One region of the Neorhizobium sp. S3-V5DH genome, then DNA from elsewhere that is predicted to be linked to it. Evidence: riboswitches for the same ligand, from Rfam matches in the RefSeq annotation. Region 1 holds a riboswitch; the other holds the start of a gene.
The links. A riboswitch is a leader RNA that binds a small molecule or an ion and turns the genes downstream of it on or off. The one in region 1 is predicted to bind cobalamin.

Region 2: it holds a riboswitch for cobalamin, as region 1 does, so the genes downstream of both, EDE09_RS14310 (DUF1636 domain-containing protein) here and EDE09_RS07465 (ABC transporter substrate-binding protein) in region 1, are expected to answer to the same signal.

The regions. Positions count from the first base shown of each region.
Region 1 is NZ_SMCL01000003.1:310,526-314,723, forward strand. Features, by position in the region: gene EDE09_RS07455 (ABC transporter ATP-binding protein) at 1-492, opposite strand, end outside; gene EDE09_RS07460 (iron ABC transporter permease) at 489-1,517, opposite strand; gene EDE09_RS07465 (ABC transporter substrate-binding protein) at 1,514-2,545, opposite strand; cobalamin riboswitch at 2,732-2,969, opposite strand; gene EDE09_RS07470 (LysR family transcriptional regulator) at 3,427-4,198, shown strand, end outside.
Region 2 is NZ_SMCL01000008.1:168,610-172,807, forward strand. Features, by position in the region: gene cobW (cobalamin biosynthesis protein CobW) at 1-896, opposite strand, end outside; gene EDE09_RS14310 (DUF1636 domain-containing protein) at 893-1,294, opposite strand; cobalamin riboswitch at 1,401-1,603, opposite strand; cobalamin riboswitch at 1,662-1,855, shown strand; gene EDE09_RS14315 (CbtB-domain containing protein) at 1,892-2,068, shown strand; gene EDE09_RS14320 (CbtA family protein) at 2,082-2,837, shown strand; gene cobO (cob(I)yrinic acid a,c-diamide adenosyltransferase) at 2,834-3,448, shown strand; gene EDE09_RS14330 (cobyric acid synthase) at 3,453-4,198, shown strand, end outside.

The DNA of each region.
Region 1 (4,198 bases):
CTCGTCCAGGAGCAGAATCTTCGGCTGCTGGGCAAGAGCGCGGCCAATATGCAGACGTTGGCGTTCCCCGCCCGAAAGCGTATGCCAAAGCCGATCGGCAAGATGAGCCATGTCGACATTGGCAAGGGTCGCCTCGACGACCGCATCGTCATTGGCTGACCAGGGCGACAAAGGTCCGAGATAAGGCGTGCGTCCAAGCTCGACGGCCTGCCTGGCAGTGATCCGCTCGGCGGTCTCCGCCTGCTGCTCCACAAAAGCCAGATGCCGGGCGACTTCGCGCCGACCGAGCCTGCCGATCGGCACGCCATCCAGAATGACCTCGCCGGACCGCGGCCTGCGGATGCCGGAAAGCAACGCCATCAGACTCGTCTTCCCCGAGCCGTTCGGACCGATGAGACCGAGAAACTCTCCTTCCCTGACCTCCAGCGAGATGCTCTTCACAATCGCAGCTTCCCCGACGCCCCAGGAAACGTCTTTTGCCGTAAGCGTCATCCGCGTCCCCTTCGCTGCCCCAGAACGAAAGCGAAGGCCGGCGCTCCGACAAGGGCGGTGATCACTCCGATCGGCAGGACCTGACCCGGGATGAGAACGCGGGAAAGGATATCCGCCAGGATCATGAAAACGGCGCCGATCAGCGCGGCAGCCGGCAACAGCACGCTGTGGCGGACGCCGACCAGCATGCGCGCTGCATGCGGAATGACCAGACCGACAAAGCCGATGGAGCCGACGATCGAAACCATGACCGCCGTCATCATTGCGGAGACTCCGACCAGTGCGACGTAGGTGCGGCGAACGGATATGCCGAGTGATGCCGCCGATTCCGCGCCGAACGTGAAGGCGTCAAGCGAGCGGGCATGCCAAAGGCAGACCAGAAGACCCGTCAATGCGGCAGGAATCGCCAGCCAGGCATCCGGCCAGCGGACTCCAGACAGATTGCCGAGCAGCCAGAACATGATGCCCCGCGCCTGTTCCGCGGTCGCCGCCTTGGTAACGATGAAGGAAGTGAGCGCATTGAAAAGTTGCGACCCCGCAACGCCTGCAAGAATGATGGCCGCCGTTCCCTTGCCCGCCTTGAGGGCCAGCAGGCTGACAAGGGCAAAGGCTATGAGGGCTCCGAGAAGTGCACCCATCGGGAGCGTCATCATGCCGCCCCCCAGGCCAAGAATCGCCACGCTGACGGCCCCGGTGGAAGCCCCCGCGGAGATCCCGAGGATATAGGGATCGGCTAGCGGATTGCGCAGCAGCGACTGCAGCACCACCCCGGACAAGGCGAGCGCCGCACCGCAGCAAGCCGCTACGACTGCCCGACTGAGCCGATAGCTCCAGACGATGCCTTCGTCGATCGGCTCGAGCGCATAGCCCGCACTCCACAGCCGGTTGGCCACCGTCTTGGCAACCACCCCGAACGGGATCGAAGTCTCGCCGATCGCTGCGCCAAGCCACAAGACTGCGACGAGGACCACAAGCGCCAGCGGAATAGCGCCCGTACGGCCAATGGAAGAGACTGCAGGTCTCATTTGACCAGACCGGCGCCTGCAATGGCATCGGCCAGCGCCTCAATGCCCTCGATGGTGCGGATCGTCGGATTCATGGCTTGCGCATCCATGTCGAAGACATGGCCGCTCCTAACTGCCGGCATCAGGCTGGCGACAGGATCGGTGTCCAGGAATTTACGTTTCGCCTCGATGCTGTCCAGCGGGTAACGGCGGCGATTCATTGCGCCGGCCACAATCATCGTCGGATTGGCCCTGGCGATTGTCTCCCAGCCCACCGTCGGCCATTCCTCGTCGGTTTTGATGATGTTTTCGATCCCGAGAGCCGACATGATGTAGCCGGGCGCCCCGTTTTTACCCGCCACGTATGGGTCAGCGTCTTGCTGGGCGCTGGAAAACCAAAAGACGGCCGAAAGCCTGCCCTCGACAGAAGCGACCTTGGCGCGCGCCGCTGCCTCACGCCGCTTGAGATCGGCCACTACTTCCTCGCCCTTTTCCTGCACGTCGTAGATCTTCGCGAGATCACGAACCTCCTGATAGACGAGGTCCATGGTAAAAACCTGATGGCGGACGCCGTCGCCGGCGGCGGAATTTTCCTTGCCCATGCAGTCGGACGGCGACGTGTAGACCGCGATGCCCAGTTCCTCGAACTGTTCGGGCTTTGCAACGACACCCTCGGGACCGACCTGCCACTGGAACTGCACGGTGACGATGTCCGGCTTCTTTCCAAGCACGCTTTCAAAGCTCGGATCGTTGTCGGCGAGGCGTTCGATCTTGGCGTTGACCTCTTCGTAGCCTTTCAGGACAGGCCCGACCCACAGCGCAGTGCCGATCACCTTGTCCGCAAGACCGAGAAGGTAGAGAATCTCGGTGCTGCTCTGGCCGATCGAGACGGTGCGTGACGGCGCGTTCTTGAAGGTTATCTGCCGCCCGCAATTCTCAAGCGTGAGAGGATAGACGGTTTCTGCCGCCAGGGCGTTGTGAAACAGTCCTGAAACAATCAAGGACAAAGCGCACAGGCCAACGTGCGGCCACCGCTTGGAAGTGATCATCGTTATATTTCCCGAAGTGTGATGTGAATGCGGGTCCTGAACGGGCCGCGCTAGATATCAGGATGCTTTCAAAGCACCCGGTCGCCCCGTCGACGATGGAGATCTGGGAAATATGATACGCAAAAGCGCGATGAAGCGCGGGTGTCGGCCATGTCTTTCTCCTCTTCGGGCATCCCCGCCCGTGATGATGGATCGATGTTCGACGGCAGGTCTCCTGGCTTGCGAATATCTGTCGCCCACCTGCCTTCCCGCGCCCAAAACCAGCGCAGTGGCATGGCGCCTTTCGGCACCACGAGGATGGACGGCAATCCGCTCACAGTTGCGGGGGCAGCCACGGTCTTGGATCCCCTTCGGGTCGTCCGCACCGTATTCCCTTTTCGTCCCGTTGCTTTTGACTCCGGGAACCGTCATCGCCAGATAAAGGCCCGTCCGTCTCGCCGTCAAGCTGGAAAAGACGGCAGCCAAGGTGCGGAGACCGAAGAGCAAGCGTATGAGATTTCCGCGCCCGTTCGGACCGGGGACTTTGGTCGAGATCGGCTCGGCGAGATACCGGTGATAGGTGAGGAGAAGCATACCGAGCCCCGTGTCGTATAATCACTCTCAAAAATCACACGGATCTGCATATGTAATGTTATTACATTCGTCAAATGAAAAGTTGCGCAAGAATGCTTCGTTACGGGCACCGGCCTTCTCTTTTCAGCCGCCGATGTCGTCCTTGCCGCTAATCGAGACGGAGGGGTGCGGCCGGGCGTCGTCGAGACGGAAGGATGCTGTCTCGCTGAAGACGGCAGCAGAGGCAACGCCTATGGATTGGTATCCATACTTCGCTTAATTTATCGATCCAGACCATAAGTCGTCTATGAAAACCGGACGGGGAAACGATGGCCAGGGAAGATTTCAACGACCTTTTATGGTTCCTGGCCGTGGCAGAGGAGCGGAGTTTCACCAGGGCTGCGGCCAAACTCGGTATTACTCAGTCCACGCTTAGCCACACGATCAAGCGCCTGGAGACACGCATGGGCCTGCGGCTTCTGTCCCGCACCACCCGTAACGTGGCGCTGACCGAAGCCGGTGAGCGTCTGTTTCAATCGCTGGCGCCTCGGGTCTCCGCCATAAGGGATGATCTTGCGGCACTCATGGCCCTGCGCGACAAACCGTCCGGCACTATTAGGATTACCTTGTCTGATCACGCGCTGGAAAGCATCGTCTGGCCCAGACTGCAGCCGATCCTTTCTGAATACCCCGATATCAAGCTTGAGCTGAGCCGGGATAACGGCTTGCGCAATATTGTGGAAGACGGTTTCGACGCAGGGATAAGGCTCGGCGAGAGCATCGAGAAAGACATGATCGCCATCAGGGTCGGTCCCGACTGGCGAATGCTGGCTGTCGCCTCGCCCCAGTACCTTGCCACGCAACCGCCGCCGCAGCATCCGCAGGACCTCGTACAGCATAACTGCATCAACATGCGCCAGGCCACCGGCGGCGGGCTCTACGTCTGGGAATTCGAGAAGGACGGGCAAGAGCTACGTGTCAGAGTCGACGGCCAGCTCACCTTCAATAGCTCTTACCCCATGATAGATGCTGCCATGAAAAATGGTGGCATCGCCTATCTGCCGGAAGATCTTGTCGCCGAACACATCGCGACTGGACGCC
Region 2 (4,198 bases), on a different contig from region 1:
AGGCGCATCGGCTTATCCGCGACTTCCACGAAGCCTTTTATGCGCAGAACGTTTTCCGCTTCCGCCGTCGCGGAGATGCGCGCCGCAAGTCCGTCGGCATCGGAAATGGCCGGCAGATCGACGACGAAACTGTCGAAATCATCGTGGTCGTGATCAAGCTCGTCGTCGTGATGGGTCTTGCGGTTTTCAATGTCGTCCTCCACGGCAAGGCCGAGGCCGATCAGCACGGCCGGGTCGATCGCGCCATTAGCCGCGGTTACGATCTTTACGGCCCGCGGCAGATGCGCAGAGACGCGGTCCCTTGCTGCGGCAAGCCCGACCGAGTCCAAAAGGTCCGTCTTGGTCAGCACGATCATGTCGGCGCAGGCCACCTGGTCTTCGAAGACCTCCTCGACCGGATCGTCGTGGTCGATCGAGCCATCCGCCTGGCGCTGAGCCTCGAGCGCTTCGTGATCGTCGGCCACCCGGCCTTCGGCGAGTGCGAGGCCGTCCACCACTGCAATCACCCCATCCACGGTCACCCGAGCTTTGACGTCCGGCCACTGGAAGGCCTGGACGAGGGGCTTCGGCAGAGCGAGGCCGGAGGTTTCGATGAGGATATGATCGACGCGCGGCTCGCGGGAAAGAATCTGGTCGATCGCCGGCACGAAGTCGTCTGCCACCGTGCAGCAGATGCAGCCGTTGGCAAGCTCGATGATATTGTCTTCCGGGCAGGTCTCAATACCGCAGCCCTTCAGCACCTCTCCGTCGATGCCGACATCGCCGAATTCGTTGACGATGATCGCCAGCCGCTTGCCATCCAGCTTTTCGATCAGGTTACGGATCAACGTGGTCTTGCCGGCGCCGAGGAATCCGGTAACGACGGTGCACGGAATGCGGTCGAAATTGACGCTCATGAAGGCATGTCCTCGTGATGATGAAAGGGTGGGATGCGGGCCGTCATGCCCTTGCCGCGCAGGCAGGCGGGACGGCCACGAAGGGGAAGGAAGCCACGCTCGTCTTCTGCGAGCATCATTGCGCCGGCGACGATATCGTCGACGTTCTCCAACGTCAGATGACCGAAGACATAGGACCAGCCGGACCGATGGTTGAAGGCGGCACTCGGGCTTTTTTCGCAATTGGCAAGGCAGGTCACCGGCTTGACTGCCAGCGGCTTGCCGGCGCTAGCTTCCTTCAGCGCAGCGATCATTTTCAGGCCCGGCCGGATATCCGGATCTGCTTCGTCACGGCAGTTCGTGCAGACGAAGATTGTCACGCCGATGTCGTCGGGATCGTCTTTTCGCTCGTCACTCATCATTCAGCCGCGTTACCGCCGGGTTCAAACAATCGGGGTGCGGAGCAGAAAAGCAAAGCTCGTCTGCCATGAATGACACGGCTTCCTCCGGAGCACCCCGCCCGGCGAAGCTTACAAATCCAACGGCAGGTCTCCTGGCTCGCGGGTCGCCGCCATTTGCCTGCCTTCCCGGATTATCCAGTGGCTCGGTGGCAATGGCTCGCCGCCTACAGTTGCGGGGGCAGCCGCGGCATTGAGCATAAAGCTCGCACCGCATTCTCTCTTAGCCCCTCCCGTTGCCAGAAAAGGACCGTTCCTTTCAACTACGCCCGGTCGCGACACCATGTCAATGCGTCGCAAAGGCGATTGCGAGGCTGGCGAATTCGTCTATAGTGGCCAAGCCTATGGTGCCCGAAAGGGTTTGAGGGAATGCGGTGTGACGGATTGTCGTCAAACCCGCGGCTGCCCCCGCAACTGTAAGCGGAAAGTCTTCGTCCATGAAGCCACTGGAAAATCCGGGAAGGCGGGCGTTAGGCGTTCGATCCGCGAGCCAGGAGACCTGCCGAGGCTGAAGACGAAATGGAACGGCCCTCGGGTGGAGGGCGAAAGGACGATACGATGGTTACGAATTCCGCTTCGATGGCAACGAGCGTTTCTGCTTCGAAGATTATTCCGCTTAGCATGACGGCCCTGCTTGGCTTGTTCATCGTCGGTTTCGTCGGCTTCTCCCACATGGAAGTCGTTCACAATGCCGCCCACGATTCGCGCCATTCCTTCGCTTTCCCCTGTCACTGAGGGAAAACTTTCCATGTCATTGTTTCGTAACATCGTCTTCACGGCGGTGATCGCCGGGCTATTGTCCGGATTGCTGCTCACGATCATGCAGAGCCTTTCCACCGTGCCGCTGATCCTGCAGGCCGAGGTATTTGAAAATGCCGGCGGTGGGGCAGGCCATAGCCACGATGTTCCGGCAGCGGGAGCAGCTAGTCCTGCCGACCACCACCATGACGAAGCGGCCTGGGCTCCAGCCGATGGCCTCGAACGCTTCATTTATACCGCCGCTGCCAATGCATTGTCGGCAATTGGTTTCGGGCTCGTTCTGGTCGCGGCTTCAGAGGCTCTTGGCGGCTTCAGGGGTTGGCGCGGCGGCCTGATGTTCGGCATTGCCGGCTTCCTCGCCGTCAGTCTCGCACCCGGTCTCGGCCTGCCGCCGGAATTGCCGGGCATGCCCGCTGCGGAACTTGGGCCTCGACAAATCTGGTGGATATCCACCGCCGTCTGCACTGCGGCTGCGCTTGGTCTCCTGGCTTACACGCGCTCGGCGATTTTTGCTGCCCTGGCGATCGGTCTGCTGATTGCTCCCCACCTGATCGGCGCGCCGCTGCCGCCGTCTCACGAGACGGTCGTGCCGGTCGAATTACACGCTCGCTTCGTCAACGCGGTTTATGCCACGAATCTGGTGTTCTGGGCCCTGCTTGGGGCAGCTTGCGGCATGCTTCGCGAGCGTTTTCACGCAGGCGAGGAGGCTTCTGCCGCATCTGCGGCAAAGCTCGCTTCACGGTGAAACAGGTCGACGAAAGCATAGCCGAGCGCCATCGCGCCAAGATGGCGAACCGCAAGGCGGTTCAGGACAAGGAAGTCGCGGAGAAGACCCTGGAAAAGGGCCTTCTCATCGTTCACACCGGCCCGGGTAAAGGCAAGTCCACCGCCGCTTTCGGGCTGGCGCTGCGCATGCTCGGCAACAACCGCCGAGTCGGCGTGGTGCAGTTCATCAAGGGCGCTTGGTCGACGGGCGAGCAGCCGGCGCTGGCGGTCTTCGGTGATCGCGTTGTCTGGCACACGATGGGCGAAGGCTTTACCTGGGAGACGCAGGACCTGAAACGCGATATCGCCGCCGCCGAAAAGGCTTGGGAAAAGGCGCTCGAGCTCATGGCTGACGAGACGATCGGCTTGATTATCCTGGACGAACTCAATATCGCGCTGCGCTATGATTACCTCGATCTCGACAAGGTCATTACGGAGCTGCAGTCGCGACGGCCGGACCTGCATGTCGTCGTCACCGGCCGAAATGCCAAACCAGCATTGATCGAGGTAGCCGACATGGTGACCGAGATGACGCTGGTGAAGCATCATTTCAAGGCGGGCGTAAAGGCTCAGGCCGGCATCGAGTTCTAGGCGCATGGTTGCTCGATCACTGATGTTTCAGGGAACGGGTTCGGACGTCGGCAAGTCGTTGGTCGTGGCGGGCCTTGCCCGCGCCTTCACGCTCCGAGGTCTGAAGGTTCTGCCGTTCAAACCGCAGAACATGTCGAACAATGCGGCGGTAACGGCCGACGGTGGTGAAATCGGCCGGGCGCAGGCATTGCAGGCCCGTGCCGCCAAGGCGCCGCTCAGCGTCCACATGAATCCTGTCTTGCTGAAGCCGCAGAGCGAAGTTGGCGCGCAAGTGGTGGTGCAAGGCAGGGTCGAGGGCAATGCCAAGGCGGCCGAATACCAGGATCTGAAGCCGAAGCTGATGCCGCGCGTGCTGGAAAGTTTCGAGCGTCTCCGAAATCAGGCGGATCTCGTGCTGGTCGAGGGCGCCGGCAGCGCCTCGGAAATCAATCTGCGCCAGAACGATATTGCCAATATGGGCTTTGCCCGGGCAGCCGACGTGCCGGTGGTGCTGATCGGCGATATCGACCGCGGCGGCGTGATCGCCAGCTTGGCCGGTACGAAGCTTGTGCTCGAACCTGAAGATGCGGCGATGATCCGCGGCTTTATCGTCAATCGCTTTCGGGGCGATCCAACGCTGTTTGCCGACGGCATGCGGATGATTGCGGAACTGACACACTGGAGGTCGATTGGCCTTCTGCCGCACTTTGCCGATGCAGTCCGCCTGCCGGCGGAGGACGCGCTCGGTCTCGCCGGCTCCTATACCCGGAA